Regions from separate parts of the Bacillus sp. NPDC093026 genome, predicted to be linked through region 2. Evidence: riboswitches for the same ligand, from Rfam matches in the RefSeq annotation. Region 2 holds a riboswitch; each other region holds the start of a gene.
The links. A riboswitch is a leader RNA that binds a small molecule or an ion and turns the genes downstream of it on or off. The one in region 2 is predicted to bind thiamine pyrophosphate.

Region 1 (11,004 bases), on a different contig from region 2:
ATCAATTAAGTTTAAAAATATTAACTCTCACTCTAATACCGTCAGTTCTTTATATGATCTATTACAGCCTGCAATGTGTACTAATATCAACCAAATGACCTAAGACATATAAAAAGCCCACATTCTATTAAAAGATTGTGGGTGTGTTTTTAAAAAAAGAGCATACATAATAGGACACTGACCACTATGAATAAAAGATACATATAGTCGATCCAGGATGTGCTGATGACATGATAATACGTTCGCTCCCTCGTCCCTGTGAAGCCTCTTGCTTCCATCGCAATGGCAATGCGTTCTGACTTTCGTACACCTTGTGTAAAAAGGGGCACTGCATAGCGAATAAAGGCCTTCCAGCCGCTTTTTTGCTTGTATCCTCTAATTTTATGTGCAACCTTCATTTGTTTCAATTCACTTTGAAACAAAGGGATAAAGCGAAAACCAGCGAGCATACCATACGCCCATTTTGGTGAAAGTCGACATTGATGAATCAAACTCATCATAAAAGCAGTCAAATCGGTCGTTGACGTAAAAAGGAGACCAAATGTAACAAAGCCAAGCATTCTGAAAGATATGGTCAGTCCATTTCTTAGACTCTCCTCTGTCATATGAAACCATGCCCACTTCCAGACAGTATGATCCCCCTTGCCAAAAGCCGCCATCATCCAAAACACTAGAATGAAAAAGAGTAGATAAGGAACCAGTCTTGTTGTGAGATACCTGATATTCCATCCACCTAAGACAAGCCCGATCCCAACCGCAAATAACCAAATGATGAAAGTTGTTTTTGGATCTGAAATGGCCATCAAACAGCACATAGCAAGAAGATGAGCAAGTAATTTCAATACTGGATTTACCGTGGAAAGAAAGGAGTGGTTACTCTGCAATGGTCAGCACTTCCTTTCTTTCAAACATATATTGATAATGCAATGGCACTCTCAATTGATAAGAATCAACAAGTTCACGATTCGAAAATAAATCATAAGGAGTGCCATCATACACATGCTCCCCTTGATGAAAAAGAAGTACCTGATCAGCGCACTCATCGACAAGCTCCATATCATGTGTGACCATGATAATGGTTGTCCCTTGACGTTGACGCTCTTTCAAACGTCTAATTAATTCCTTCGCTGTTTTTTCGTCCTGACCAAATGTCGGTTCATCTAAGATTAATACATCTTGATCGAAGAGCAACATCGTGGCGACACTTAATCTTCTCTTTTGCCCTAGACTTAAAGTAAATGGGTGTGCCTTTGCATGTTTGGCTAGACCGAATTCTTCCAAAAGTTGATACGTTTTTTCTCGCACATCTGATTCTGGCCAATTCCGCTGTCTCCCACCAAATGCGATTTCATCAAACACTGTATCCTGTACAAACTGAAGCTCTGGATTCTGAAACACAAAGCCTACCTTTTCATATAATAACCGGTCAGACCATTTTTTCAGATGTTTTTCCTTCAAGAAAATGTGACCCTTTTTCACTGGTTCTAAACGAATCAAATGTTTGAGAAATGTGCTTTTGCCGCTTCCATTCTCCCCAATCACAGAAATCCAATCCCCAGCTTTCATTTCAACTTGAAGATCACTCATGATCGACTTTTTTCCGTATCCTAATTGCAGTTTCTCTGTTCGAATAAACGTCTCGTAATCTGTGGATTCTTTCTGTTCACACTGCTGTTTTCTTGCTTCAAAAGTTTGAATGAGGGTTTGACTGATTGGATGAAATGGGTCTTGAATAATAGTTGACCATTTCTCGGGAAATATTTTTGGTCGCCAAATACCTGCTGCTTTCATCTCTTCCTCATATGTTGTGATCACGTCTTTTGGATGTCCATCTGCTAAAATATGACCTTGATGATCTAATAAGATAACTCGATCCATCCATTCGATGACACCATCTAACACATGTTCAACAAAAATCATGGTCTGATCTTGATCAGTTGCAAGGTTCTGAAGCAGTTGAAATACCTCCATTCGCCCTGCTGGATCGAGCTGTGCAGTTGGTTCATCAAAGAACAGTACCTCTGGCTCTAAAGCTAGTAAGCAAGCAAGAGCCAAACGCTGTTTCATGCCGCCAGACAATGTTTGAATGTCTGTATGCGGATCGACATTTAGTTGTACTTTTTGCATGAGATGCTGAATGATGTCATCCATCTCTTCACGAGGTACGGAACGGTTCTCTAAGCTAAATGCAATTTCTTCATTGACCCGGTGCATACAAAACTGAGTATCAGGGTCTTGAAACATGACACCTGTATGCTTTCTTAAAATAACTTCTCCCTGAATATCTGCTTCCATATGTTCTGGTATGATCCCAGCAAGTACAGAAATCAGTGTGGATTTCCCGCAGCCGCTCGGTCCTAAAATAAGCACCTTTTCCCCCTTCTGAATAGAAAGGGAAACCTGCTGAAGGACGGGCTTTGACTGCTCATAAAAACGGACAGTGAGTTTACTGCACGCGAGAAATGAATCCATGCTGTTCACCCTTGTTTCGTTTTTCCTTCATGATCGCGTATTGATTCAGTACACCGGTCTTGGATAATGCATCCACTACAACTTTTGCTAAACATCCTCCAAGTATCGTGCCGCTGATGATTTGAGTCACAAGTGTCATGAGTAAAACTTGAGGCGTGTAATAACCAAATCCATTGGCGATAAGACTGTAAGCCATGGCTCCCACAGCCGCAAAGGCACCAGACAGCATGAGAATCCACATGTGATATCGTTTGTAGCCAAAAAGAGCAAAAGCGATTTCTGCCCCAAGTCCTTGGCATACACCTATCAATAGCGCAGACAATCCGAAATGACTGCCTGTTAGTAATTCCACTGCAGCAGCTGCAGTTTCTGCAATGAGAGCAGCGCCTGGCTTTTGTATAATGTAAGCAACGATTGGGCTAGCGATCACCCAAATACCAAACATGATATTGCCGCCTGCTGGACCAACAAGTGCTGTAATCGGTAAATAAAGAGTGGACCATCCTAAGTAGATCACACCGCACACAACAGATAGAATCACAGCAAGGACGACTTCTTTCATCTTCCACGTCATGATGAATGCACCTCCAGTTGGACTGGCCACTTTTCCACAGTGAACGCCATTTCCCAGAATTTATACTCAAGCTGGCAGCTTAAGAAAAAATGCTGTTTCATTTTTTCTTTCTCTTTTTTACTTGCTTCTTCTGCCCACTGATCAAGCCGTTTGCAGAGCTCTACTGTTACTGAATCGGTTAGCCCTCCATAGAACGTAATCCATTCATAAAATGGATGAGTTGGTTTAGGTTGAACGTCTGAGATCAGCCGCTTACCTATTTCCCAATATGTCCAAGGACATGGAAGCAGGACGGCGATTATTTCTCCAAGTGTACCTTCTTGAGCAACTTGCAGCATGTGGTGGATATAGTGATGAGCACTTGGCGCCAAAGGAGAACCTTGCAAATCATCATATTCCACACCTGCCACTCGGCATAGGTTTTGATGAGGATGTGTCTCACTATCTAGTACAAAAGCCATCTGCTGATGGAAAAAGGCAATGTCCTCTCTGTCTGTACACCTGCTGATCGCTGCCGCATAAATTTTAATAAATGCATTTAAGTATTCTGCATCTTGTTTGACGTAATGAATGATCTGTTCCTTTTCAAGCTTTCCTGCTGCCAGTCCCCTGACAAACGGATGTTGATAAATGGCTTCAAATAATGGCTCTGCTTCTTTCCTTAATTGCGTTGAAAATGTCATAAAAAAGCCTCCTCTTCTTCAGTTGAATAAATGAAAAAGCCACCCCAAATGGAGCGGCCTTCTTATCGATTCAATCATGAATAAGACAAGGTCCAGCTCCACTTCCCTCCGCTAGTATGAACTAGATCAGGTTCAAAGGGTCCAAGATTTCTCTTGTCTCAGTCATACATGACTCCCCTAGTGGACTTTTGTCATTTAATTATCTTTACTCTACACTTGTGGCGAATGGCTGTCAACCGCCTTTCTTAATTCAATGTTTTGATCTGTATATTAGATGGTTTTGACAAAAAGACGTGCTGTTTCTTCACTTGATCCTGGATTTTGTCCCGTAATGATTTGTCCGTCTACAATCGCAAACGGCGCAAATGCTTCACCTTTTTCAAACTTTGCACCTTGCTCACGAAGCTTCGTTTCCAATAAGAATGGAACCTTTGAAGTGAGCTGAACGGCATCTTCTTCTTCGTTCGTAAAGCCTGTTATTCTCTTACCAGCGATAAATGGTTGACCATCTTGACCTTTTACATCAACGAAGGCAGAAACCCCGTGGCAAACGGCACCGACTACACCATTTTTCTCTGAAATAGCCAAGATCGCATCGGCTACTAGTGAATTGGAAGCGAAGTCGATCATCGGTCCATGTCCTCCTGCAAAAAAGATGCCATCATAATCAGCTGGGTTGACATCTGTTAAAGCTGTTGTGTCTTGAAGTAATTCATACACATCTTGATATTTTGCTGGAATACCATCTGGGATTGAGTTTTTATCAATCGGTACAGTGCCGCCTTGAATGGAGACAATTTGTACATCTAGCTCATTTTCTTTAAAAATATGAAATGGTTCAGCTAATTCTTCTAACCATAAACCAGTTGGATGTCCGTTCATTTCCTTGCTGCTTGTCGATACTAATAAAACTTTCTTACTCAATTTAATCATCCTTTCCATTCATCATGTGACCATTTTATATTTTGTACAATTAAATATCAAACAATTAGATTTGGGATAAAGTCTTTAAATATACCCGATTTTCTAAAATATTTTACATAAAATGATATCTAATCAATAGATCATATTCTATTGAAAGGGATTTTCATGTAAAATTGTCATTGAGTCATATGATTATGAAAAAATGCATGAAGAACCTATTACCCTAGAAGAGACTTTCAAAGGAGTGGAAAACGAGATGAAAACCTATTCGATTGTGATGATCATCATCACAATCTGTATCATATTGGCCGTATTTTTAATGAAATTAACAACAGTCCTGTTCGGAAAAATTATTTTGGCTGTTGCCCTTGCTATCTGTCTGACATCAGTTGTTCGATTAATTAGCCTTCGAAAGTAAATGCCGCCCAATGTGGCGGCATTTTTTTATGATCAAGATTACATGACATATAAGAGCGTAGCTAATGCCAATATAGCTGGTAATCCTTGTTTCACAATAATCATTTTATTGGATGTAAAGCCCCCAAACAAAGAAGCCATTACTACACAAATGACGAAGAATAACTGAATCATATATCCGACTGGATTTGATCCGAGAATAAGCCCCCAAATGAGTCCTGCAGCAAGAAAACCATTATACAGACCTTGATTGGCAAACATCACTTTCACATTTGGGTCTCCTTGTAAATGTTCAGGTAACCGAAAAGACCTCTTTGCCATGTTTGATTGCATAAAAAACATTTCCAATAACATGATGACAATATGTTCAAAAGCTACAATACCCACTAAAATCATGGCCAAAACATTCAATTAGTTAACTCCTTTCTTGTAGACGATCATGAATTTTTATTTTATCGGTGTATAAATCAAAGTCTTGTATCAAATCTAAAGCCTCACTAAAACGACTTTGTGGAATATCTTTCATTTTCTTTACACCGAATTCCTTTTTAAGAAAAGCCATGATGGTATTAATATGAAGCTTACCATGCCCATCATACTCCAAATGGCTGCAAAAAGTCTGCATCGTCCCTCGAATCACTTTTAATTGCTTGTCAGTGACACAACTCATTGATAACGCTCATCCTTTCCTGTTTTTTAACAGCTAAAAGAGTCCTAATTGAAAGAAAAACCTTCCAGTCTCTATTATATAATGATTTCATTCGGATATCAAAACAAATCAGAACATATATTCGATAAAAACAAATCATAAAAGCAGAAATTCCTTTTGATGCTATATAAAAAAGCCAGATTCATTGTAGAATCCGGCTTTCTATTTAATTATTTTTAGAAATTAATACCTTCCCAACGGAGCGATCTTTACTTTGTCCAATGACTTTAAAGGAAACACCAAATGTCGGTACATCACGTCCAGCATCTGGATTATTTGAATTGACGTAATTCTTTTTATCGCTAAATGTACGAGTTGGACGAATATAGCGATCTTCCAACGTCAGTCCTGTTGTCGCTGTATAATCAATATTCAGCTTTGTACTTGGATTAAGAGAAAATGCTGCATCATGTACTTGGAAGCCTGTGGCTCCGATTGAGCCGTCACTCCATTTCAATACCTGCTGATCAGCATCTACCACACCAAGGAAACCGTTTCCTGGATGTTTCCCCACCCAGTTATCGCTATAAGATTGGTCTACGTACCACACGAGTAAACCATTATTATAGCTCATAAGGCTCGCTCCACGTTTGATATGCTTCAACCCTTTATCTACATCGGCATAGGAGCGCCACTCTAGTAAATAATATTGTTTTGTATATTGCTTTCCGTTAGACTGCGAGAATCCATTAAATGAAAAAGTAGATTTTCCCTCGGCATCATCTGACCATACTTCAGTTCCATCTGCTGTTACTTTGAGATCATCCACTAGTAAACCTGGTAGCGAATAACCCGCATCGGTTGTGTAGCGGAATTGCAGATCAATCTTTTTCCCTGCATAGGCAGATAAGTCAAAGGTCGCATCTACCCAGCCATCCGATTTGCCATCTATGCCATTGCCTTCATTTGCACCTGCTGTATTTTGATCATTTGTAATATTTCCAGCAATGGTTTTCCATTGATCTGTTCCAGCTTCACGTACCTCTACATAGGCGTAATCATAATCTTCTTCAATATCGTACCAAGCTTTAAATTTAAGCTCTGCTTTGTTGCCCTTCGTCAAGTCAATGCTTGTTGTCGTCATTGTCGCATTCAGATTGTCACCCGTACCGCTATAATAGGAGTATTCTCCTTGGGCGGGCTTTGTGACGACAATCTCTTTATCTGGTAAATCTACTCGAACAGTATCATGATTAGTGCCTTTTGTTGCTGCTTCATCAATCAACACTGTTTTGCTTTTCTTTAATGTTTTGCCATCAATTGTTCGACCAGAAAGCCAGTTTCCACCATGCAAGCTTTGGAGCATTTCTTTCGCATATGGACTAAAGCCTGTTGGTTCCGTACCAGGCACTTTACCTGCCCAGCTACCACTCGACATAATCGACCAGTAGGAAACGGGTTCTCCTCTGCCTGTGTATTGTGTATCATACTCGTCAGGTAGACCAAGATCATGCCCAAATTCATGTGCGAAGACACCTGCAGCGCCATCTTCAGGCTCAATTGTATAATCTAAACCGCCTAATTTGCCGCCTTGACCGACTTCAGATTCAGTGTCTGGAATTTCAAAAACATCACCAAGTGACCAGCGATGCGACCAAATTGCGTCATCACCGAGTTGCCCACCACCTGCTTCCTCACCTACACCAGCGTGAACAACCATGAGATGATCAATGATGCCGTCTGGCTCATTATAGACGCCATCTCCATCAATATCATAGCGATCCCATTGGTCATAATCACTTAGATCAATATTCGGATCTTTTGCAGCAACTTCAAGGGCTTCTTTCACCAATTCACGCGGTCTTCCATCACTGCCTCCTTCTTCAGGCGTATTTCCACCGTAATAGGCTGCTTCATGCTTGGCTGTGTACCATCCAGCAACTGTTCCACTCAACGTGTAACTGCCGCCAGATTGTTTTTCATAATATTGCTTCATGGAAACTTTGCGTTTACCGTCTGGACCAATGTAGCCATTTTTTCCAAAAAGCATATTTTGATAGTGTTGTTGATCATAATTTTCATAAAACATATCTGTTTCTTCTTTTTTGATGCTATTATGCTTATAATCTTTAAAATCTACTAATAAAACCAACACTTTATCATTGCGAACTTCGCCTTTATACTTTTCCTTTTGGACTGGTTTGAGCTCATTGCTCTCTATTCCTTTATGCTTCTTCAGTTTTTTCTTTTTTGCTAGTTTATTATGTACTTCTTGTTTGTATTCTTTCAGGAACTCAGGCTCTTCTGTTAAGTTACTTGCATTTTGTTTCATGGCAGCTTCTTCTTTTTTCTTTAGATAGTTTTTTAACGCCTGTTGAGTTTCAACCTCATTTGCATTCTTTTTGATTTTCCCTTGTTTTTTTAAGGCTTTGATGAGGCGGTCTTCATTCACTACACTTGCGTCGAATGGAATGCCTGAATAATGACCGCCATCTGAGGATGTTGACTTTTCTGATGTGTGGGCAGATAGAGGGGTGCTGAAAGCTGTCAATGTACCTAAACTGAGGACAGCTGTTAGTGCTATGCTCGTCCATTTTCCTTTTTTCATATGGGTTCCTCCCTAATTTGGTAATAAATAATATCTAATTCTAGCATATTCCAATATACTTAAGTCGAAAAATATTTTACTTTCAGGAATTTTGTGGAACATGCACAATGCATGAATATCATTGAGTGAAAATGCTGTAGAAAATAGAAGAACCCTAGACGATGACCGTCTAGGGTGTTTGTGTACTTTTATGAAAGCTGCTCTCCTTTGAATGAGACGACATCAAGTGGGGCTGCTAAAAATTGTTTTGCTTTTGCCACAAAGCCTTGGAAATGTGTACTTGCATTATGGCTCTGAACCGCTGCTTCATCTTTCCACACTTCCACCATTAAAAAGGCATTTTCTTTTTCCGTATCCTTGAACAGTTTGTAGGATACGTTGCCTTCTTCGGCTTGTGAGGCTTTAATGAGCGCGTTGATTTCTTCTAAAAATACGTTTTCTTTTTCTGGATGAATGGTCATCCCTGCATGAATAATTATCATTTATTCGTCTCCTTTAAACAATTATTATTTCCACTCTGCAATACGATCGATTGGTAACCGATAAGACGCATAACCTTCGTCAGCTGCTTTACCAATTGATATCAGCATCACTGGTATATAACGTTCTTTATCCCAGCCAAATGTTTCAGCGATGACTTCTTTGTCATAACCGCCAATTGGATTTGTATCGTAGCCATGAGCACGAGCAACAAGCATAAGCTGCATTGACACAATACCACCGTCAATCAAAATGGTTTCACGATTCACTTGCTCTGGAAGATTGTCAAAATGTGCAGTTAATGCGGCAATTTGTCTTTCTTTCACTTCTTGCGGCATATAGCCATGTTCTACTGCTTTTGAATAAATTTCTTCTAAGTATTCGTTGTTTTTCATGTCTACAAATACAGCAATGACTGCTGCTGATGTTGCTACTTGTGTTTGGTTGAATTTTGCAAGTGGTGCAAGCTTTTCTTTTCCTTCTGGGCTGTCAATGACCATGAAACGCCATGGTTGTGCATTTACTGATGATGGAGCAGTTGTTGCCTCTTCTAAGATCTCCGTCATTTCTTCTTTGCTAATTTTCACAGATGGGTCGTAGTTGCGGATTGAACGACGCCCTTTCATGATATCCATAAAATCATTTGTTTTTAAAATTGTAGCCATGTGTAACACTCCTTTAGGTGGTTTGAATCTTATCTATATTTTGCTGTATACGGGTGAGCACATTAGTGAGAAGCTTTCGTTCTTCAACACTTACATTTTCAAGCATTTCTGAGATAAATCGTTCTTTTTCTTTTTTAGAGGATGCGATTCTTGCTCTTCCTTCTTCTGTAAGACGAACAAGCGTTACGCGGTTATCCTCCGGTTTTCTTCTGCGTGTAACCATTCCTTTTGTTTCAAGCTGTTTCAAATGACGAGTCACAGCCGCACTATCAATATTTACTTTTTTCTGCAAATCTGATTGGCTGATTTCATCTGCTTGAAATAACAGCGATAGCAACTCCAGTCTTGATTGGCTGACGCCCGTGCATGCTTCGAACTTCACGCCCATCATACGGTTTACACACTGCAAACGATATAATATCTCTGCTTCTTCAGAGCAAAATGCAGTCAATGCCATCCCCTCATTTCTATTCAGATCAATTGTTTGATATATCAATCATTGACTTATCAACTAATATACACCCTTTGATTAATGTTTGCAAGAGATTTAATTCATAAAGTGAATCAACTCTGCCAAAATAAATAAAACATTGACTTTATTACCATAAAATGAAATTATTGTAAAAGTAAGCTAAAATATAATAAAGGATGATAATTTTGAAAAAGAATTTTCTTAAGTTTTTAACTGTTATTATGATTTGTTTAATTATGATTACTCCATTAGTAGCTCAAGCAGCAACTAAAGATTTCAAATTTGATATGACCCACCAATTATATATTGGTAAATACAAGTCAACTAAAAATTCAGTAACTGGAAAGATAAACATGACAAGTTGGGGTGGAGATACCTATTTTACCATTCATGTATATGAACAAAAGAACTGGTGGAGTAATGCTCAGTTAGTTACTCGTCTAGGATTTGAAAAATCCAGTAAAGGTTCCCCATATACAGATACCGACTATTCTGTAGAAAAAGGGCATACATATAGCTACGAAATATGAAAAATTATAATTATAAGAGAATCATAGGTAAAGGTTCTCTGAGTTACTGATAATCTTAAATTCAAGGAGAGTCTCATATGTTAAATCCTTTTCTACCCTATTTCATTATATGTGGGATTAGTTTAGTGATCTTCGTATATAAATTTATGCGCGGTACTATAAGTAAAATCTTATTTCTATACTATATATTGTTTTCTTTATATATTGCTAGTCTTGTTTCACTAACTTTTTTTCCATTTCCTTATCAAAAGAAGTTAATAGAAATCATGATAGAAGACAATTTAGGTACTATTCATAATTTTATACCTTTTAAAACAATAATTGTCACACTTGAATTAGGCCTGACATCATTTATAAAACAAATCATTGGAAACGTTATTCTATTCATACCACTTGGATTTATTCTGCCTATTCTTTTTTCATTTTATCAATTACGAAAGGTTATTTATATAGGTTTCCTAGTGAGCCTGAGCATTGAATTGATACAATTTGTTTTAGATTTGATTGTAGGCTACAATTATAGAAGTTTT
Region 2 (11,004 bases):
CGAAACGATGCAGGATATTGCAGGGCTTCGCATTATGTGCCAGTTTGTAGAAGATATACAAGTCGTGAAAAAAATGCTTCAGTCACGAAAAGATTTTGTTGTTGTTGATAAACGCGACTATATTGCAGAACATAAAGAAAGCGGATACCGATCATATCATCTCGTTGTTTTATACCCGCTGCAAACGGTTAATGGGGAGAAGCAGCTACTGGTCGAAATCCAAATACGAACACTTGCCATGAACTTTTGGGCGACTATTGAGCATTCTCTTAATTATAAATATAGCGGGAATATACCGGAGAAGGTCAAGCTTCGGTTGCAAAGGGCCTCTGAAGCAGCATCTCTTCTTGATGATGAGATGTCTGAAATCAGAGGGGAGATTCAGGAAGCACAGGTGGCATTCTCGCGCAAAAAGAAAACAGATCACTGAGTCGTGCTTGATCAAATATGCTGCTGCCCTCTTATCGCAGCGAGGTGAAAAAGGAGAAGAATTCATGAAATTTGCAGTTTCTTCAAAAGGGAATTCTGTATCTGATGCACTCAAAAATAAAATTCAGACTTACTTACTGGATTTTGGAATGGAACTAAATGAAGAAGAACCGGATCTTGTCATTACTGTTGGGGGAGACGGCACCCTTTTATATGCTTTTCACCGCTACAGCAACCGCCTAAATGAAACAGCTTTTGTCGGTGTGCATACGGGGCATCTTGGTTTTTATGCAGACTGGGTCCCAAGTGAAATTGAAAAGCTTGTACTGGCTATTGCGAAAACGCCTTATCATATTGTTGAATATCCCATCCTTGAAGTCATTGTCAGGTACAACGATGGCGGACAAGAAGAGAAATATTTAGCAATGAATGAGTGTACCATTAAAAGCATGGAAGGAACACTTGTGGCGGATGTTGAGATTAGAGGACAGCTCTTTGAAACATTTAGAGGAGATGGTCTTTGCTTGTCCACGCCGTCTGGAAGTACTGCTTATAATAAAGCGCTCGGTGGAGCCATTATTCATCCATCCATTAGAGCCATTCAGCTTGCAGAAATGGCATCCATCAATAACAGAGTCTTCCGGACAGTGGGTTCACCGCTTATTTTGCCAGACCACCACACGTGTGTCATTAAGCCAATTAATGATGTGGATTTTCAGGTAACGATTGATCATTTGACATTGCTACATAAAGACGTCAAATCCATTCAATGCCGCGTGGCTAATGAGAATGTCCGTTTTGCCCGTTTTAGACCGTTTCCTTTTTGGAAAAGAGTGCAAGATTCCTTTATTGGAAAAGGAGAATAAGAAAGAGGTCGTTCTCGCTGGAATACTTTAAGCTAACCAAAACAATTTCACTGAAAGAAAAGGGGCTGCTTTTAAAAGACTATTTAATTGATCTCGGTATATCGAAAAGAATGCTGACAGATATTAAGTTTGATGGCGGCGATTTGCTCATTAATGGAGAACATGTCACCGTCAGGTACGAACTAAATGAGGGAGACACGCTCACGATTATATTTCCTGAAGAAAAGGTGAGTGAAGGGTTAAAGCCTGTTGACATTCCGCTTAATATTTTATTTGAAGATGAGCATGTGCTCGTGCTAAATAAAAAGCCGTCTATTCCATCTATTCCTTCTAGAGAGCATCCTGAAAACAGTATTGCAAATGGACTGCTACATCATTATGCACAGCAGTCTATTCATCTGACCGTTCATTTGGTGAACCGCCTTGATCGTGATACGTCTGGTGTCATGCTTGTAGCCAAACATCGCTTTGCACATAGTCTTTTATCAAAAGCGCAAAAAAAAGGGGAAGTGAAGCGTACGTATCGGGCATTTACACATGGCATCATTTCAAAGAAGCAAGGAACGATCAGGGCGCGGATTGCAAGAAAAGGAGACAGTATCATTGAACGAATGGTGGATGAGAATGGTCAGGACGCAGTCACACATTATACAGTAAAAGCGTTACATACTGGTCTGGACATGTCTGATGTGTCTCTTGTACTCGAAACAGGAAGAACGCATCAAATTCGTGTGCATATGCAATATATTGGTCATCCCCTTATTGGTGATACACTTTATGGCGGTACTAAAGAGCGAATGGACCGGCAGGCATTGCACAGTGAAACCCTTGTCTTTCCTCATCCGATGACAGGTGAGCAAATGACGTTTTCGGCTCCTTTGCCTTGGGACATGCAGTCATTGCTCCTATAAAAAATAAACCTGGTAGCCTGCTATGATATGCTCTCCTAAAGGGAGACAGATGAACTGAAAAAATCTGTTTGCCTTAGGGGAGTTTTTTCATGACTGGAATCTTTCGAACGCCAGATTTCTAAGGGCAGATCATTGATTTTTCAAAGATAGTTGCCTGTTCTATCCACGGTTTTTCAGTTCGTATCCAAGTTTGTCTATGAGAGTGATCAGCTCTTGGTAGTAGCCAATGATCTGACTATAATGTGGCTGAGGGATTTTCTTTTTATCGGAGATTTCGTATTTATGCGTTTTTGCAGAGAAGTATCCAGTTTAATGCCGCATGGTGACGCGACGCTGAGAAGCGGTGATCGAGTGCTTGTGTCTGGTTGCAAGGTGTATGTGGCAGAACTTTAACGTACAGTTAGAGTTGCAATGAACGCTTGACCAATGAACAAATCATGATTAAGATAGAAGTAACAAAACCATATAAATGATCCACTAGGGGAGTCCTTCAAAAGGGCTGAGATAAAAGTGTAGACTTTTAGACCCTCATTACCTGAACAGGTTCATACCTGCGTAGGGAAGTGGTGCGGTATTTGACTATGCTTTTTACAAATTCCAAGCCACTTTCCATGCGGAAAGTGGCTTTTTTATATGATAAAAAACAGGAGGAGAGGAACATGACATTTTCAGAGGAGTGTAAAGAGGCAGCAGCAAAATGGTGGAATGGAAGTTTTACGCACCCGTTTGTCAAAGGAATTGGGGATGGGACGCTTTCACTTGATCGTTTCACCTATTACGTCATGCAGGATTCGTATTACTTAACCCATTTTGCAAAAGTGCAATCATATGGAGCTGCTATGAGTGAGGACTTACATACCACTGGCAGAATGGCGTATCATGCACAGGGCACTTATGAAGCAGAACTATCGCTGCATAGAAAGTTTACAGAGCTCCTTCATATTTCTGAAGAAGCACTAGCTAATTTTAAGCCTTCTCCAACTGCTTATGCATATACCTCACATATGTACCGATCTGTTAAAAGTGGACGATTTGAAGAAGTTCTAGCAGCGCTATTGCCGTGCTACTGGTTATATTACGAGGTTGGTGAAAAATTGAAACAAACCACACCACAACATCCAATTTATCAAGAATGGATTTTAACATATGGAGGAGATTGGTTTAAAGAGCTCGTCTTTGAACAGGTTAACCGTTTCGATGAACTTGCAGAACAAGCAACAGAACATGTGCGATCCAATATGAAAGAAAATTTTGTGATCTCTAGCTATTATGAATACCAGTTCTGGGAGATGGCGTATGAAAAGGAAAAATGGGATACAGCATGCTTAGATGGGGTTGGTACAAGTGGAACTCCACGCAGTGACAAATGATACGCTTTCCACCGAAGAGCTAGTGAAGCAAATAAAAGCAATCGAACCAGAAGTTGATTTTATTCATATACGAGAACGATCTAAAACAGCCAGAGAGCTTGTTCATCTCGTGAAGCGGCTCCTTGCTGTAGGGGTATCCAAAGAGAAAATGGTGATCAATGACCGAGTAGACGTCGCACTTCTAACGAATATTCACCGTGTACATCTCCCAGGACACAGTTTTTCACCAAAGGAGCTGAGACAAAAATTTCCTCATCTTCATTCAGGCGTGTCTGTTCATTCGTTAGAAGAAGCGAAACTAGCAGAGAAGGAAGGGGCAGAGTATGTGATGTTTGGGCATGTATATGACACAGCGTGTAAACCGGGACTACAAGCAAGAGGCGTGAAGCTTGCGGAAGAACTGGCTTCAGCACTGACCATTCCTGTGGTGGTCATTGGCGGCATCACGCCAAAGCGAATCCCTGAATTGATGCGTATAAGATTGAAAGGAATTGCTGTCATGTCTGGTATTTTCACGCAGGCAGAACCCAAAATGATGGCGCAAATCTTTTCTGAAAAGCTAAAGGAGAATCCTTATGAAAAAGCATTATGACGTAGCAATTATTGGGGGTGGAATCATAGGGATGTCAGCAGCGTATCACCTTGCAAAAGCAGGCAAACAGGTTGTTGTATTCGAGGAGTATGAGGTAGGGAAGAAAACAACGAGCGCAGCAGCTGGTATGCTTGGTGCACATGCTGAAGGAGAAGGTTATGAGGATATATTCTTTGAGGTTGGTCGAGCAAGCCAAGCGCTATACGAAAAATTAAAAATTGATTTAAAACATGAATCGGGCATTGACATTCGGAAATCAAGCGACGGCATGATGAAACTTGCATTTACTGAGGAAGAAAAACGTGCTCTTTGCCGAATGCAGCATTTATCTACGTTTCAATGGCTTGAAGCCAGCAGTGTGAAAAAACGGATGCCTCAAGTTTCAGATAAAATCATTGGGGCAGGTCTGATTGAGGATGATGTACATGTTGAACCTTATTCAGTATGTCGTGCATTTTTTCAAGCGGCCGTTCGAAATGGGGCGGAAGTCAAAGAGTATACAGCAGTAGTTGAAGTGAATCGTCATCAAGATGCATTGATTGTCAGAACGACGCAAGGCACATGGACATGTGATCACCTCACTGTGGCTAGTGGCGTATGGTCTGGACGTTTTTTTGAAGAGCTAGGATTATCTCATTCTCTTTATCCAGTGAAAGGAGAATGTGTGTCTGTATGGAATAACGGTCCAGCACTTGAACACACCATTTATCATGACCATTGTTATGTAGTTCAGAGAGACAGCGGGAAACTGGTCATTGGCGCGACGATGGAGCCACATGACTGGCATGCAGTTCCAACACTTGGAGGTATTGAAGCAGTCATTCAAAAAGCAGCTGATCTCATGCCGTCAGTTAAGCAGATGCCAATTGATCAGTTTTGGGCGGGGCTTCGTCCTGCTACAAGCGACCAACATCCCTATATTGGAAGGCACCCAGAAGACGATCGAATCCTATTTGCTACAGGGCATTACCGAAATGGTATTCTGCTTGCGCCGATTACTGGGGAGATTATTCGAAATCTCATACTAGGTCAACAGGTCAAAGAGGATTGGCTTCATGCATTTCGCATTGGCCGAAAGGAGGCATCGCTCGTATGAAAATTCAATTGAATGGGAGAATTGTTGATTTCGATAAAGAGAACGGCACGATTTTTGATCTCTTATCAGCCTATCAACTTGAAAACCGAGTTGTGATTGTGGAGAAAAACCAAGAAATTATTGATAAAGAAGCTTTTCAAAAAGAAGAAATCAAGCCAAATGACACGATTGAAATTGTTCACTTTGTAGGAGGAGGATGAAATCATGCTACACATTGGCGGAAAAACATTCACATCAAGACTATTACTTGGTACAGGGAAATATCCATCATTTGAGGTTCAAAAGGAAGCTGTTGATGTGTCAGGAGCAGAAATTTTGACCTTTGCTGTGCGAAGAATGAATATTTTTGAAGCATCACAGCCTAATTTTTTAGAGCAACTCGATCTTTCAAGATTTACGCTTCTTCCGAATACAGCTGGCGCAAGTACTGCTGAAGAAGCGGTGCGAATTGCTCGTCTAGCGAAAGCATCAGGGCTTTGTGACATGATCAAGGTGGAAGTGATTGGCTGTTCAAGATCTCTTCTTCCAGACCCTGTGGAGACGTTAAGAGCATCTGAAATGTTACTGGAAGAAGGCTTTATTGTTTTGCCGTATACATCGGATGATGTGGTACTTGCAAGAAAATTAGAAGAACTGGGTGTACATGCGATTATGCCAGGTGCTTCTCCAATCGGGTCAGGTCAAGGCTTACTAAACCCTCTGAACCTCTCATTTATTATCGAGCAAGCGAAGGTTCCAGTCATTATTGATGCTGGTGTTGGTTCTCCGAAGGATGCTGCCTATGCCATGGAATTAGGAGCTGACGGTGTTTTACTCAATACAGCTGTCTCGGGAGCAAGGGATCCAGTAAAAATGGCAAAAGCCATGAAGCTGGCGATTGAATCAGGGAGACTAGGCTACGAGGCAGGACGTATCCCATTGAAAAACTATGGTACGGCAAGCAGTCCGCAGGAAGGAATGCCAGCGTTTTGAGCACTCGTTATTCACGCCAAGAGCTCTTTCAACCCATTGGCAAAGAAGGTCAAAAGCGGCTTCTTGCTTCCAAAGTAGTTATTATTGGAGCGGGAGCACTTGGGACAGCAAGTGCTGAAATGCTTGTACGTGCTGGAGTGGGCTCTGTGATCATTGCGGACAGAGATTATATAGAATGGAGCAACCTTCAGCGCCAGCAGCTATATACAGAACAGGATGTACAAGATCGGCTGCCAAAGGCAGTGGCTGCTGAATCGAGATTAAAGCTTGTCAACAGTGAGGTCAAGGTGAAAGGGCTCGTCATGGATGTGACAGCTCAAAACATTGATGAACTCATCTATGATGCTTCCATTGTCATCGATGCAGCGGATAATTTTGAGGTGCGGATGATTGTGAATGATGCTGCTGTCAAACATGAAATTCCTTTTCTTTACGGGGCATGTGTGGCGAGTTATGGGGTTAGTTTTACCGTTATACCTGGTGAGACGCCGTGTTTACACTGCTTGCTTGAGCATTTACCTGCACAAGGTATGACGTGTGATACAGCAGGTATTATTGGTCCTGCTGTGCAACAAGTGGCATCATATCAGGTAGCTGATGCGCTAAAGTATTTAACTGGACATCAAGTTACACCGATATTACGATCTTTTGACTTATGGACAAATGAACGTGCTGATATTCGTTCCGTTTTGTCATTAAAGAAAGAACAATGCCCAAGCTGTGGACTTCACACATATCCATTTCTTTCATATGATCGCCAAGCGAAGGCAGATGTGCTTTGCGGCCGCAATACAGTGCAAATCCGCAACGCCGCACAAACACCGCCGCCTTTAAACGAAGTGGCTCTTCGGTTAAAGGCAGCAGGGATGGATGTGCTTGAAAATCCGTATCTTCTTTCATGTCAAAAGGATGAATTCAAGCTCGTGCTGTTCAAGGATGGTAGAGCGCTTATACACGGAACAAGTGATATTGCCAAAGCAAGAACGATTTATCATCAATGGATTGGTTAGGAATAAAAGGATGTGATGATATGACAATCAAAAAAGCGTTAACGATCGCAGGTTCAGATTCAGGCGGCGGGGCAGGGATTCAAGCAGATTTAAAAACCTTTCAGGAGCTCGGTGTGTACGGAATGTCTGCCATCACAGCCGTTACAGCGCAAAATACACTAGGCGTTCACGGAATATTTCCACTTTCGGTAGCGGCATTACAAAGTCAAATAGATGCGGTAGCAGCAGATTTAATGCCAGATGCTGTCAAAACAGGGATGCTGTGGAGTGCAGACATGATTCAAGCCGTTGCTGAAAAAACTGTTCAATATCAGTTAAAACTGATTGTAGATCCAGTGATGATTGCAAAAGGCGGAGCGTCTTTATTGAATGAGGATGCTGTCTCTGCACTGAAACAGTACTTACTGCCTGTCAGCTATGCGGTTACGCCTAATCTCCCTGAGGCGGAGGTATTAACGGGGATCCGTATTCAGACAAAGGAGGATCGGTATCTGGTAGCAGAACGTCTTCATCAGCTAGGAACCGAATATATCGTGATAAAAGGCGGTCACGACCCTAGAGATGGTCTAATTACAGACTTACTTTATGATGGAAAAGGGTTTATGGAAGTGACGAATGAGCATATTGATACATCACATACACATGGAACCGGCTGTACGTTTGCTGCAGCATTAACAGCGGAAGTAGCGAAAGGGTTTTCGATGAGGGAAGCGTTTGAAACAGCGGAAACCTTTGTACATGAGGCAATCAAATTTCCTTTAAATATTGGCGCTGGGCATGGTCCAACCAATCATTTCGCTTATAAACAAAATCGAATCAAGGGATAAATATTTCTGACCGTCTTCACTTCCGAGGACGGTTTTTTGATAAATATGAAACTTTCTTTCAACGGAAATTGTCAATAGCGCGTGATCTGTGATAATATTATGATCAGGTACTAATACTATGTCTTGAAAAATAGGAGGCTTTAATACATATGAACTTTTCTTTAGAAGGCCGCAATATTGTTGTCATGGGTGTTGCTAATAAACGCAGTATCGCATGGGGAATTGCTCGTTCTCTTCACAAAGCAGGTGCTCGTTTAATTTTTACTTATGTGGGAGATCGTCTTGCTGAATCTGTCAAAGAACTTGCGAGCACACTTGAGCGTGATGATTCAATCATTCTTCCTTGTGACGTCACAAGTGATGAAGAAATTGAAACATGTTTTGCAACAATTAAAGAAAAAGTACAAGTGATTCACGGCGTTGCCCATGCAATTGCATTTGCAAATAAAGAAGAGCTTGTGGGTGAATATCTAAACACGAACCGTGAAGGGTTCCTTTTAGCGCACAACATTAGTGCATATTCATTAACAGCAGTTGCAAAAGCTGCACGTCCATTGATGACAGAAGGTGGAAGTATTGTGACACTTACTTACCTAGGCGGAGAGCGTGTGGTGTCTAACTACAACGTGATGGGTGTAGCGAAAGCAGCACTTGAAGCAAGTGTGAAATATTTAGCGGCTGATTTAGGGGCAGAAGGCATACGTGTGAACAGTATCTCTGCTGGTCCAATTCGTACACTGTCTGCAAAAGGTATCAGCGGCTTTAATACCATCTTAAAGGATATTGAGGAGCGTGCACCGCTTCGCCGCACAACCACTCCAGAAGAAGTTGGCGATACGGCTTTATTTTTGTTTAGTGATCTTTCAAGAGGCATGACAGGCGAAAATCTTCATGTCGATTCAGGCTTTCATATTATTGCCCGATAACTGAATGAATTGACTTGCAGCATACTAATCATAGGTATGCTGTTTTTTTATTTGTCTTCTGATTTCAAACTATGGTTCATATATATAAGGAATGAATCATTCGGGAGGGATGCGCATGTCAAATAAAGGTGATGAGAATCAAAAGCCGCTCATGTATATTGTTCAGCCGAGCTATGATGAATCAAAGCCGGTCATGCAGGATATTGTCAGAAAACGAAAGAAGTCAGAAAAACCGCCAACCAACAAAAAAAGCAGTGAAGAGCCGATTGAAGAAATTTTGCAGGAACCTGTCACCCAGGAGATAGAGAAGAAAAAGGAAGACGAATCAAAAGCGCTTCATCAAGAAGCGGACATTATACAAGAAACAGAAAAACAGCCAGCAGCCGTTTTTCATGAAACAAAAGAAGAGCCGAGAAGAAAAAGAGTAAAAAAACCACTAAGTCAAATGACCATTGACGAGAAAGTGGATTTTCTCACCAGTCTGCCTCATAATATGCCAAGAGCTCTTTGCCTGATTGAGGCGGAGGGGAAAACTTACAGAGGTATTGTGATGGAAAGGAACGATGATACAGTGATCATTCGAACAGCGGGTGGAGGAAATCCGGTTGAATTAACGATTGATCAAATTTCTTCCATTCATCCGCTTGGATTTTAAAGAAGGAACACAAAAAAGTCCCATAAGGGGACTTTTTTTGTTAATGACTACGGTTGATGAGTCTTGGATTTAAGCACTCAATTGCGCAGAAGCAGTCAAGATCTACTTCGATGCAGTAATTTGATTTTTCTAATCGGAACACATCACATACGGAATCTTGATCTGTAAAATCTAAAATATGACGGTCTTTGTCAAATGCAATAAGCAAGCTGAGTGTTGCGCAGTGATCAGAGATGTGTTCGACTCTGAAAAATGCAGTGCTGAAGCAAGGTCCTGCATCTACCTCTCCGACGTTTCCAAATGCGACGAACGGTTTTGATTTTGAGGTAAATAGGACAAATGGGACAGTGTCACCTAATGAATGTGAAGGGGAAAGGAGATTGCTATAACAGCTACTTGGGCATTTTTCTTCGACAGCATTTTGTAAGTCGTTTATATTTTCAACAGCCTCTGCTACACAGTTCCATGATTGATTGCGGCTCATATTCTACCCTCCTATACAAGGAATTTTGTTTGAGTATTTCCGAGCACTGTCATCATCATTACCGATGATTCTTATGTCGTATCGGTTGATGCCTTTTGTTTCAATCAATGCGGAGCGGCCGCTTACTTGCTGACTGCTCTGCATGATTGATTGCCATTCGTTAGGAAGGGGATGCTTTTACTCATGACAAGTTAGGTCAACGGACGATCAATTTAACCGTGGTGATGATGCTTTTTATCTTTAGTTGGCAGTACTCTGTCTACAAGTTCTGGATTTAAACATTGAATAGCGCAGAAGCAGTTTAAATCAACTTCGATACAAAATTCCGTTTTTTCTAAACCGAAGAAGTCTTGGTCACAAGGGTGACACACGCTCAGCGTATGTCCGTGCACATCGACAGGTCTTAAAACAGATAATGTGGCACAGCAGTCATTTAATTTTTCAACCCGGAAGAAGATGGATTCAAAGCATTGGCAATCATCTACAAATCCTCCAATGTTTCCGAAAGTAGAAAACAATCCGCCCTTTTTATCAAAAAGTAAAAACGGAATCGTATCTTTCCCAGAAACTGTTGGGCTTAATAAATTACTGTAGCAGCTCGTAGGACATTTATCTTCTACAGCTTCCTGCTCTGCTAAAATCTTATCAACCGCATCGCATACACAGTTTTCATCATGTCGGCCATGGTGTTTTCCGCAGCTCATGGATTTCAGCTCCTTTAACAAGGTATTTGACTTTAGTCCTTAACAACATATGTATGCGCCCTCTAGTTGGTGTGGGTAAATGACTATAATTTTCTATAAAAAAGAAAAGCAGAGCTTTTCGCTCTGCTTTTTTAGATTAGAGGATACCGATTGCAATAATTA
Region 3 (11,004 bases), on a different contig from region 2:
CATTTTTCACGACAAGTCGTCCTTCACTTGTCATGAGCGTACCATTTCTTGCAATCCTCGTTGGCAGTACACAGTCAAACATGTCTACGCCGCGAATGGCTCCATCAATCAATGAATCTGGTGAGCCTACGCCCATTAAATATCTTGGCTTATCTGCTGGCAAAAATGGGGTTGTGAATTCGAGTACACGGTTCATCACATCTTTTGGTTCACCTACTGATAATCCTCCAATAGCATATCCAGGGAAATCAAGTGAAACAAGATCTTTCGCACTTTGTTTACGAAGCTCTTCGTATTCTCCTCCTTGGACAATACCAAACAGCCCTTGGTCCTCTGGACGTTGGTGTGCTGTCAAGCAGCGCTCTGCCCACCTGCTTGTCCGTTCAACAGATCGTTTCATATAATCGTATTCAGCTGGATATGGTGGACATTCATCAAATGCCATCATAATATCAGATCCGAGCGCATTTTGAATCTCCATCGCTTTTTCAGGAGAAAGAAATAGCTTATCTCCGTTTAAGTGATGACGGAAGTGAACACCTTCTTCTTCAATCTTTCTAAATTCACTGAGAGAAAAGACTTGGAACCCGCCAGAATCAGTGAGAATAGCGCGATCCCAGTTCATAAACTTGTGCAGGCCACCTGCCTCTTTCACAATGTCATGGCCTGGGCGAAGCCATAGATGATAAGTGTTACTTAAAATAATGCCTGCATCCATCGCTTTTAGCTCTTCAGGCGCCATTGTTTTCACTGTAGCAAGTGTACCTACTGGCATAAACACAGGCGTTTCAAAGGAGCCGTGCGGTGTATGAACTCGCCCAAGACGCGCACCTGTTTGTTTGCATGTTTTCATGAACTCATAACGTATCGGTATTTGCGACAAAATGAGCCCTCCTGTCTTTGATGTATGATTTTATTGAATCAGCATGGCATCGCCAAAACTGAAGAATCGATACTCCTCTTTCACTGCTTCATTGTAAGCATGCAACACATGCTCTCGTCCAGCTAACGCACTGACGAGCATAATTAAGGAGGACTTCGGCAGATGGAAGTTGGTAATCATTCCGTCGATTGCCCGAAACGTATAGCCAGGATAAATAAAGATAGATGTCCAGCCGCTTGATGCGTGAAACACACCATCATGCGCACTTGCAATGGTTTCAAGTGTTCTTGTCGAAGTGGTTCCAACCGATATTATGCGGCCTCCTTCTTTGCGGACTCGATTGAGTACTTCAGCCGTTTCTTCATTCATCTCGTAAAACTCTGCATGCATTTCATGTTCTTCAATGTGCTCAGCACTGACTGGGCGAAAAGTTCCAAGCCCTACATGCAGGGTGATAAAAGCGATATGGACGCCCTTTGCTCTTAAAGCATCTAGTAGTTCTGTTGTAAAGTGAAGACCAGCAGTAGGTGCAGCCGCAGAACCAACCTCTTTAGAATATACCGTTTGATAGCGTTCACGATCGTCAAGCTGCTCCTTAATATAAGGCGGAAGTGGCATTTCTCCAAGCGATTCAAGCACTTCATAAAAAATACCTGTATACTGGAATTCGACTTTTCTTCCGCCATGTTCCAATTCCTCCGTACAAACCGCTTTTAAACGCCCATCACCAAATGTGATGACTGTTCCTTTTTTCACACGTTTCGCTGGTTTCACAAGCGTCTCCCATGTATCCCCTTCCTCCTGTGTTAGCAGAAGAACTTCCACTTTTGCACCTGTATCTTCCTTTGTACCGAACAGCCGTGCAGGCAACACACGTGTGTTATTTAAGACGAGACAATCACCCTTGTGAAAATAATCAGTAATCTGCGAAAATGTTGCGTGTGTGATCGCACCTGTTTCTTTATTTAATACCATCAGTCTTGATGCATCTCGCTTTTCAAGCGGGACCTGTGCAATCAATCTTTCTGGTAAATCAAAATCAAATAGTTCTAATTTCATTTCCTTCACCTATTCTGTAGTTAACTAGTTAATGTTATTTCATCCGTCCAAATATATTCAATAAAATGGTTAGCACAATGCTAATGACAATACACGTAATAACAGGAAAAAAGAACGTCACATTCCCTTTTTTCACAAAAATATCACCGGGAAGCTTTCCAACCAATTGAAACATAAGACCTGCGGCAAAAAGGACGCCACCTAAGATCATCAATATTTTAGGAAATTCAGTCACAAGCAGGACCCTCCATTTGAAAGTGTTCATACGCTTCTCTTGTGACGATCCGCCCTCTCGGTGTTCTTTGCAGGAACCCAATTTGCAGTAGATACGGTTCGTACACATCCTCAATCGTATGTGATTCTTCTCCAATCGTCGCTGAGATCGTATCAAGTCCAACAGGACCGCCTCTAAACTTCTCAATCATACTTAAAAGCAACTTATGGTCAATATGGTCTAACCCAAGGCGATCGACTTGAAGACGTTCAAGTGCATCTTCTGCAATGTCCTGTGTGATGACATGATTTCCAAGCACCTGCGCAAAATCTCTGACCCTTCTCAGCAAACGATTGGCTACCCTCGGTGTTCCCCTAGAACGTCTCGCAATCTCTTCAGCTGAGCGAATGTCAATACCGATATCAAATAACTCTGCTGTTCGTGCAACGATATGCGCTAAATCTCTTTGCTCATAGTATTCCAATCTTGCATGTACGCCAAACCTGTCTCGAAGCGGTGCAGTTAAAAGTCCGACACGTGTCGTTGCGCCCACAAGTGTAAATGGTGGTAAATCAAGCCGAACAGAACGTGCTGTATCTCCTTTTCCAATAACGATGTCTAGACAGAAGTCTTCCATCGCTGGATACAGCACTTCTTCTATGGAACGCTGGAGACGATGTATTTCATCAATAAAAAGAACGTCACCAGGTTCAAGTGAAGTCAAGATGGCTGCCAAATCACCAGGACGCTCGATGGCAGGTCCAGATGTCGTACGCAACTGTACATTCATTTCATTTGCAATGATAGACGCAAGCGTAGTTTTCCCAAGTCCAGGCGGTCCGTATAAAAGGACGTGATCTAGCGTTTCCTGCCTCATTCGGGCAGCTTCGATAAATACACTGAGGTTATCCTTTACTTTTTGCTGACCAATATACTGGCTAAGTGTCTGTGGTCGCAGACTTTGCTCAATGGCTGATTCATGGTTTTCTGCTTCAGTTGAGACGAGCCGTTCATCCATGAGACATCACCTTATTTCAACATTTTTTGTAAAGCTTTTTTTACATATTGATCGGTTGTCAAATTCTTCTCTTCTTTCAATAATGGAAGGACTTTTTTAATTTCACGATCGCCATATCCAAGGACACCTAAGGCTTCAAGTGCTTCATCTAGTGCTGTTTGTTCCTCCCTCTTGATATGGTCCTCGTGGTTAAACAAGTTGCCAATCATTTCCGGCACCACATCAGCAAGCTTCCCTTTGAGATCAAGAATGATCTGTCGCGCTGTTTTTTTGCCAACGCCAGGGAATTTAATGAGGAAGGCTTCGTCCTCACGTTCTATCGCTGAAATGACAGATCCAGGATCTCCGGAAGCAAGAATCGCAAGTGCACCCTTTGGTCCAATACCTGTCACATTTAACAATTTTGTAAACAACGCTTTTTCTGCTCTTGTCGAAAATCCATATAACGAAAAAGCGTCTTCCTTTATGTAATGATACGTATAAATGGTTTCTTGTTTTTTCACTTTAAAGACAAACGGGTTTGGGGTATACACTTGATATCCTACGCCGCCGTTTTCAATAACAACATATTGAGGGCATACATAATCAATGGTCCCTTTCACAAACTCTATCACCGATTTCACCTCTTTGACTGTTCTTCATTGTAACATAAAACGAAGAGAAAACCGCAATAAAAGTTAACATATGTTCGCTCAAAACCTTTTTGAAAAAGATCCAAGAAAAACAGCTTGCGGTCTTCACATCAGCAAGCTGTTTTTCCCTCTCTAATATGAGATTTCATTTCGATAAGGCTTCATCACCTCAAGCACATGCTCAAATTCATCTTTTGTGCGAAAAGGAATGCCATTTTGCAACTGCTCCTCAACATGACTTTCTAAACGGGACGTATCAATTTGAAAAAAAAGATGAACAGGCTCCGCCCAGACATCTGGCCTTCCATGAAACGTTGAAATGACACCGCCTTCTGATAATCCGATATATCCGTTCGCTTTACTTAAAGGAGAGATATCATCCATTTGTTTTCTAAAAAGGGCAAAATCTGCTCTTTGTTCGACCAATGTCCAGCCTTTATATTGCTTCCAAAATGTTTCTCTTTTTTCCAATGATGTTTGATGTCTTTCAATACTCACATCACCGTCTAAATATACTTTTTCAAGCTGAACGGTCATTGTTTTTGGTTGCCTTTGCAAGTGTTCTTTTCCTTCCATATCCGTTGCGAAGAAAAGTATACTTGTCATTATGAGTCCTGTGAGAAAACATTTCATATTCACTTTCAATATTTACACCTCTTTAGAACATGAGATCGATTCATGACATATGTAGTTTGACCCATTTTTCTATACATTAACCAAATCGAATGAACTGGTTCTTTTAAGAGTAATTCATTGTACACTTCTTTCGTAAGTGTTATGTTTTATACAATACACCGTTATGCTGAATGATTCTGTTTTTTCATCATTCGTTTTTAGCCGCATAAACTGATACCAAAGAAGGTGAAATCCATGACAGAAGCAAAAAGATTAGCCGAATCTATTCAGTATCATGAAGAAAACCGCTTTAATAAGCTTGTCACAAAACCGACAGAGCTTGAGCTGTGCGGCAAAGGAAGAAGTGCCTATGTATTCTCATACAAAAAAGACGACCAGAAGATGGCGCTGAAAGTTTTTTTTCCTTCTTGTCAAAAGATTGCCCAAAAAGAGGCAGCTATTTACGAAAAACTTTCCGGTTCCCCCTACTACCCTGCGATTTATGAGTCAGGTGATCAGTATATTTTAATGGAATATATTAAAGGCTACACTTTTTATGAATGCCTGACAAAAGGGATTCCGATTAAGAAACATATGATTGAACAGGTGGATGAAGCATTAGAAGAAGCGCGTCAGAAAGGGTTAAACCCTTCAGATATTCACTTACGTAATCTCATCTTAACGAAAGAAGGTCGCGTCCGTGTAATTGATGTCGCTCGCTTCACACAAACGAAAACATGTCATCAATGGGATGACTTAAAAGCCGCTTACGCCTACTATCAAAAACCTTTTTTTCCAAAAAAAGCGCCGCGCCTATGGCTTGAAATGATTGCGTATTTGTATAAAAAGAACTGGTTCTTTCGTCATCAAATGACCAAGAGAAATGATTTCTTATCATAACAAAAGCCACTCGAATGAGGAGCGGCTTTTGGTGTTTTATTTTGTTTCAACATGAATACTATTAACATTTAATAGATTGATGATGTCATCATTGAGCTTAAACCAATGATTTGCTTCCTCGATTTTTTTATACACATCATAGGTAGCTGGTCGTTTCAACTCGAACTCAAGCACTTCCCCATTGTTCATATGAAATGTTACCTTAAATACTTTCATTATAAGATCACCTTCCACTTTTTCTTGATCGCTCATTGAATTGGATTAGCTCTTTTCATTCATTCTCTATTTAAACCGTTTCCCCTGCTTCTTTGCTTTTAAACACAAGATGTTTACATTTTGTTTAAATTCTCGCAAAACAGCCACTCATCTGACTTTAATGTAGTATATTGTTTAAAAAGTGTTTCATGAAACGGAAGAAAAACCGAGCACCGTCTAAAGAAAATAAAGCAGTGTGGTTTCATCTAGTAGATGCCTTTATAGAATGGTCATTGCACTTAGGACGTTCTTTCATGTAGTCATAAGAGCTTTCATCCGTTTTATAAAACCTCGCACCAAACGAGTGAGAGGTTCTTTTTTATGGTTGATAAATCTGACTTCCTTGACTGATAAATTCTTTTGCCTTCTTCTCCATCTCTTTTTGTACTTGATCGGATTGATGCCTGATGTCATGAGAGATTTTCATGCTGCAAAATTTCGGTCCACACATGGAGCAAAAATGAGCCGTTTTAGCACCTTCAGCCGGCAGTGTTTCATCATGAAATGCAAGTGCTCGTTCTGGATCAAGAGAAAGGTGGAATTGATCTCGCCATCTAAATTCAAACCTAGCCTTCGATAATGCATCATCACGTTTTTGAGCAGCAGGATGACCTTTTGCTAAATCAGCTGCATGTGCTGCAATTTTATAGGCGATAACCCCCTCTCTCACATCCTCTTTATTCGGAAGACCTAAATGCTCTTTTGGTGTCACATAACATAGCATAGCCGTTCCATACCAGCCGATCATGGCGGCACCGATTGCTGATGTAATATGATCATATCCAGGGGCAATATCTGTTGTAAGCGGTCCTAATGTATAAAAAGGTGCCTCTTTGCAAATCTCCATCTGCAAATCTACATTCTCTTTTATTTTATCCATAGGGATATGTCCCGGTCCTTCAATCATGACCTGTACGTCATGTTTCCATGCGATATCAGTCAATTCTCCTAAAGTTCTTAGCTCTGCAAACTGGGCTTCATCATTCGCATCGGCAATCGATCCTGGTCTCAGCCCATCTCCAAGTGAAAATGCAATATCATACGTTTTCATGATTTCACAGATTTCCTCAAAGTGGGTATATAGAAAGTTTTCTTTATGATGGGCCAGACACCACCTCGCCATAATGGCACCGCCCCTTGAGACAATACCTGTTACCCTGTCTACTGTTAACGGAATATACCTTAATAGCACACCTGCATGAATCGTAAAGTAGTCTACACCCTGCTCTGCTTGTTCAATTAAAGTGTCTCTGTACACTTCCCACGTCAAATCTTCTGCCACTCCGTTGACTTTTTCAAGTGCCTGATAAATCGGGACAGTTCCTACAGGGACAGGGCAATTCCGAATAATCCATTCTCTCGTTGTATGAATGTCCTTTCCAGTAGATAAGTCCATCATTGTATCTGCTCCCCATCTAATGGCCCATGTCATCTTCTCTACCTCTTCTTCAATAGAAGAGGTCACCGCTGAATTCCCAATATTCGCATTAATTTTGACATGAAAGTTCTTGCCGATAATCATTGGCTCACTTTCAGGATGGTTGATATTTGCTGGAATGACCGCTCTTCCGCTGGCCACTTCCTCTCTCACAAATTCTGGACTTAACTGCTCCCTAATCGCAATAAATTCCATTTCTGGGGTGATGATCCCTTTTTTCGCATAATGCATTTGTGTCACACATGCACCTTTTTTTGCCCGGAGCGGTGAATGGGAAAATTTTGTATTATCCATATTCAATTGATTTTCCTTGAGACGATATCCATTATCTTCTGGTTTCACAATACGCCCTTCGTAAGATTCTGTGTCTTCTCTTTCTGCGATCCATGCCGCTCTCATTCGTTTCAATCCCTTTGTGACATCAATCTCAACGTTTTCATCCGTATATGGTCCACTTGTATCATAGACGCGAAGTGGTTCATTTTGTGTTTCACCAGTTTGAGTCACCGTATTTGAGAGTGTAATTTCCCTTTTCGGCACTAAAATGTCAGGTCTTGAGCCTTGCTCATATACCTTTTTACTGCCGTCAAAGCTTGACATAAATGGTTGGTTTGACTGTAAAATTGTTTTTCGTTTCATTTGCTGTTCTCCCCTTCTCTTAATCAGTAAAAGGACAGGATTGAATCAGCACCAGCAAAAAACCAGGCTCTTGTTTAGAACCTGGTTAGTCGTCAGAACAAACATGAATGTCATTTCAATGACTCATGTATTATCTTCAACTTCCCCACGCTGGTACGAGCCAGATCAGGTCCAAAGGGTTAAGAAGCCTCACTTCTCTCTCAGCCCTATGAAAGGGCACCCCTAGTTACTTTTATTTACTTCCACATCAGTGTAGCATAGGTGCAAAATGAAAAAAAGAACATTCAGGAAAATAGTTCCTATTTCCTATACACAATTTCAATAGAACACTTTCTCATTACAAGAAAAGTCATGAATTAGACAATAATGAAGTGAATCTCCATTATTGGCAAAAATCCACTACTCCAATTTACTGTTATTTAAGGGTTAAGGTTTGTTTTTAATGAAAAGGCTAAAGTACAAAATGTCATGAACACTTTGTCTTTAGCCTTTTCATTTTTAACACTTGTTATCGCGTCATGCCTGTTTGACCTGTTTCAAATTGAGTTCTTCTCATGTCACGAAAACGTGTAAATACGCCTTCATCTTTGAAGACTTGTACAGATCTTCCATCCGCATAGCGATTGGCTGCTTCTTCTATTTGGGATATTCCCTTTGATGTGAGACGTCCATCCGATTTAATGGCAATATACACATTTTCATCTGTTACCATTACTTGTGAGTCTGCCACGTGGTTCATTTTATTGACACGGTTTGCAATTTTTCTTGAACGCTGAACATTCTCTTGTTTATCATATCCAGAGAACGACATTTGTTGATGATAATTCATGTCTCCATGACTATAGCGTCCATCTCCGCCAGTGAGCGGCATTCTGGATTGATCATCTGTTTGAGTTTGAGGACGTGCACGGTTATCAACATTCGTTGTATTTTCTCTCATGCCTTCCATGAGCTCGGAAACTGGTCCTTGATGATCTTGATGATTTTCTGTCGACTGTTGATTTGAATGATAACCAACAGGTTGACCTGATTGATTATAGCGTGTATCTACACCCGCATTGTCATTTGCACCACATGCAGTTAAACCAATGGGAAGAAGCAATAATGCGATCGTTGTTTGCCATTTTTGTTTCAAACGAAAAACCCCCTGTGCTAATTCAATCTCATGAGCGCAAAACAGGCTCTTTTTTAGCATGCACAGTTGAGGAGAAAAACAAGCTGGCATTTATAAACTAAAAAAGGAACGATTGAGATCGTCCCTTTGTTCACTAATCTTCTTCGTCTTCTTCTGGTCTTGCGAAAACAGATTGATTTGGATTTTGCTGCATGGGATGCTGCGGATATGCACCCATTTGTCCATAAGGAACAGGGTTTGGATAATATCCCATCCATGGTTGATGATGTTGTTGCTTCATGCCATCATCACAGCCACAGTCTTCCTTGCCATACGCTTCATTTGGTCCATTTGGATAAAAACCTTGATTCATGTTGGCATTTGCATTTGGATGCATATGATGATGCAAATGGTGTCCATCATTTACTTGATGTTCATAATTTTCTCCATAATAAGCTGGCGCTTGATATGCCGGATAGTATGGCTGAGCATGGTAAGGATACGGCATCATATGATGATAATACGGTTGAACGGGATAACAAAATCCTGAACCCGGTAAAATAGGTGAAGCAGGTACTAATTGCTGTGGATATGGATACATAGCAGGCGGCGTATAACTGCCATAACCATAATAAGGATCATACTGCTCATGATGATGTTGGTGATGATCTTTATTTTCAGCCATTCCCCCTACATTCGCTCCTCCTACATTCGGCATTTGCGGGAAATTAGGCAGATTTGGGTCATTGTTATGTTCCATGTTTTTCCCCTCCTCTTTTTGTTGTGGAATATGAATGAACGGATCATATCCCTTAGCCACCTCATCTTTTTCATGCTCTTTATGTTCATGATGAAAATGGTCCTTGTGATCCTTTTTCTCATGAACATCATCTTTCTTTTCATGATAGTGATCTTTTTTCTCATGATGTTCTTTTTTTGGAGGAGGCGTGAATGGTTGATAAAGATTGGTCTGATAATAGTTCACATCTACTTGCGGGAAAACTGGCTGTTCTATCTTTGGGACTGGCGGTACATACGGAACCGGCTCATTTGGCTTTTCTTTAGGCGTTGTGTCTTGAACTTGAACGACATCCTTAGGCTTTTCTTTCACATACGGATGTTCTTTAGGCTTTGGCATTTCTTTTGCTTTGTGCTGATCTGTTTTCACAGGGACACCACTAGATGGAATCTTAATTTTCATACCAGGCATAATCAAATCTGGATTACTGAGCTGTGAATTTAGTTTTTTCAATTCTTGAAAGTCGACTCCATATTTCTTAGAAATTTTCCAAAGGGAGTCTCCTTTTTGCACAATATGAATTTTCAACGTTTTCCCCTCCTATGCAAAACGTGAACGTATCGGTTATGTCAGAAGTACAATATGTTTCAATATAAATTTATGCATATTTACAAGCCAATATGATAAAAACTTGTTTTCTTGTAGGAGGGGAAACTTGATTATCTAATGGTCAACATTCGATTCAGTGCATGCAATGCCTCTTTTGTGATTTCTTCTTCGACCTGAATCAAACCGACCGGCTCGCCCTTTTCAATGCTTTCCAATGACCATAATAAATGAGGCAAATCAATGCGGTTCATCGTTAAACACGGACACATATCTGGGTTCAGTGATTCAATTTGTTTGTCTGGATGTTGATCTATAATACGCTTGACCAAATTCATTTCAGTACCAATCGCCCATTTGCTTCCAGGTGGAGCCTGTTCAATTGTATCAATAATAAATTTCGTTGAACCAGCAAAGTCTGATGCTCTCACCACCTCATGCGTACACTCCGGATGAACGAGGATTTGAATGTCACGATCCCTTTTTCTCATTTCTTCTATATTCTTGATCGTAAACTTCTCGTGTACTGAGCAGTGACCTTTCCATAAAATCATTTTGATGTTGTGAAGAGGCTGATCGGTGATGAGCTTCTCTTCTATCTGGTCCCACACAGCCATTTGCTCTAAAGGAATACCTAAATCAAAGGCAGTATTACGTCCTAAATGCTGGTCAGGAAGGAAGAGAATCCGTTCTTTTTGAGTGAGTGCCCACTTTAGCACATTTTTGGCATTTGAAGAGGTGACAGTAGCACCGCCATGTTTGCCAACAAATGCTTTGATAGCAGCCGTTGAATTCACATAAGTAAGTGGAAGAATCGTATCACCAAACAAATCTGTGAGCTTTTCCCATGCTCTGTCGGTCTGTTTCATATTCGCCATATCCGCCATTGAGC

Region 1: linked by a shared signal. The riboswitch ahead of tenA (thiaminase II) and the one ahead of tenA (thiaminase II) in region 2 are both predicted to bind thiamine pyrophosphate.
Region 3: linked by a shared signal. The riboswitch ahead of thiC (phosphomethylpyrimidine synthase ThiC) and the one ahead of tenA (thiaminase II) in region 2 are both predicted to bind thiamine pyrophosphate.

The regions. Positions count from the first base shown of each region.
Region 1 is NZ_JBIVPN010000002.1:122,919-133,922, reverse strand. It holds gene ACIQCE_RS05550 (energy-coupling factor transporter transmembrane component T family protein) at 150-884, opposite strand; gene ACIQCE_RS05545 (ABC transporter ATP-binding protein) at 874-2,472, opposite strand; gene ACIQCE_RS05540 (ECF transporter S component) at 2,447-3,046, opposite strand; gene tenA (thiaminase II) at 3,043-3,729, opposite strand; TPP riboswitch at 3,816-3,918, opposite strand; gene ACIQCE_RS05530 (type 1 glutamine amidotransferase domain-containing protein) at 4,000-4,653, opposite strand; gene ACIQCE_RS05525 (hypothetical protein) at 4,910-5,071, shown strand; gene ACIQCE_RS05520 (DUF1304 domain-containing protein) at 5,110-5,466, opposite strand; gene ACIQCE_RS05515 (ORF6C domain-containing protein) at 5,486-5,740, opposite strand; gene ACIQCE_RS05510 (immune inhibitor A domain-containing protein) at 5,946-8,327, opposite strand; gene ACIQCE_RS05505 (putative quinol monooxygenase) at 8,516-8,809, opposite strand; gene ACIQCE_RS05500 (nitroreductase family protein) at 8,834-9,463, opposite strand; gene ACIQCE_RS05495 (MarR family winged helix-turn-helix transcriptional regulator) at 9,486-9,923, opposite strand; gene ACIQCE_RS05490 (hypothetical protein) at 10,130-10,474, shown strand; gene ACIQCE_RS05485 (VanZ family protein) at 10,552-11,004, shown strand, end outside.
Region 2 is NZ_JBIVPN010000001.1:686,453-697,456, reverse strand. It holds gene yjbM (GTP diphosphokinase) at 1-430, shown strand, start outside; gene ACIQCE_RS03570 (NAD kinase) at 495-1,295, shown strand; gene ACIQCE_RS03565 (RluA family pseudouridine synthase) at 1,340-2,206, shown strand; TPP riboswitch at 2,676-2,785, shown strand; gene tenA (thiaminase II) at 2,866-3,576, shown strand; gene tenI (thiazole tautomerase TenI) at 3,551-4,168, shown strand; gene thiO (glycine oxidase ThiO) at 4,152-5,264, shown strand; gene thiS (sulfur carrier protein ThiS) at 5,261-5,464, shown strand; gene ACIQCE_RS03540 (thiazole synthase) at 5,469-6,236, shown strand; gene ACIQCE_RS03535 (thiazole biosynthesis adenylyltransferase ThiF) at 6,233-7,246, shown strand; gene thiD (bifunctional hydroxymethylpyrimidine kinase/phosphomethylpyrimidine kinase) at 7,267-8,073, shown strand; gene fabI (enoyl-ACP reductase FabI) at 8,223-8,999, shown strand; gene ACIQCE_RS03520 (CotO family spore coat protein) at 9,115-9,654, shown strand; gene ACIQCE_RS03515 (CotY/CotZ family spore coat protein) at 9,695-10,138, opposite strand; gene ACIQCE_RS03510 (CotY/CotZ family spore coat protein) at 10,351-10,842, opposite strand; gene ACIQCE_RS03505 (spore coat protein) at 10,979-11,004, opposite strand, start outside.
Region 3 is NZ_JBIVPN010000005.1:72,658-83,661, forward strand. It holds gene tgt (tRNA guanosine(34) transglycosylase Tgt) at 1-883, opposite strand, end outside; gene queA (tRNA preQ1(34) S-adenosylmethionine ribosyltransferase-isomerase QueA) at 914-1,942, opposite strand; gene ACIQCE_RS12330 (DUF2905 domain-containing protein) at 1,977-2,177, opposite strand; gene ruvB (Holliday junction branch migration DNA helicase RuvB) at 2,170-3,174, opposite strand; gene ruvA (Holliday junction branch migration protein RuvA) at 3,186-3,788, opposite strand; gene ACIQCE_RS12345 (BofC C-terminal domain-containing protein) at 3,939-4,439, opposite strand; gene ACIQCE_RS12350 (protein kinase family protein) at 4,677-5,321, shown strand; gene ACIQCE_RS12355 (hypothetical protein) at 5,358-5,537, opposite strand; gene thiC (phosphomethylpyrimidine synthase ThiC) at 5,896-7,653, opposite strand; TPP riboswitch at 7,779-7,887, opposite strand; gene ACIQCE_RS12365 (YhcN/YlaJ family sporulation lipoprotein) at 8,162-8,788, opposite strand; gene safA (SafA/ExsA family spore coat assembly protein) at 8,922-10,094, opposite strand; gene nadA (quinolinate synthase NadA) at 10,226-11,004, opposite strand, start outside.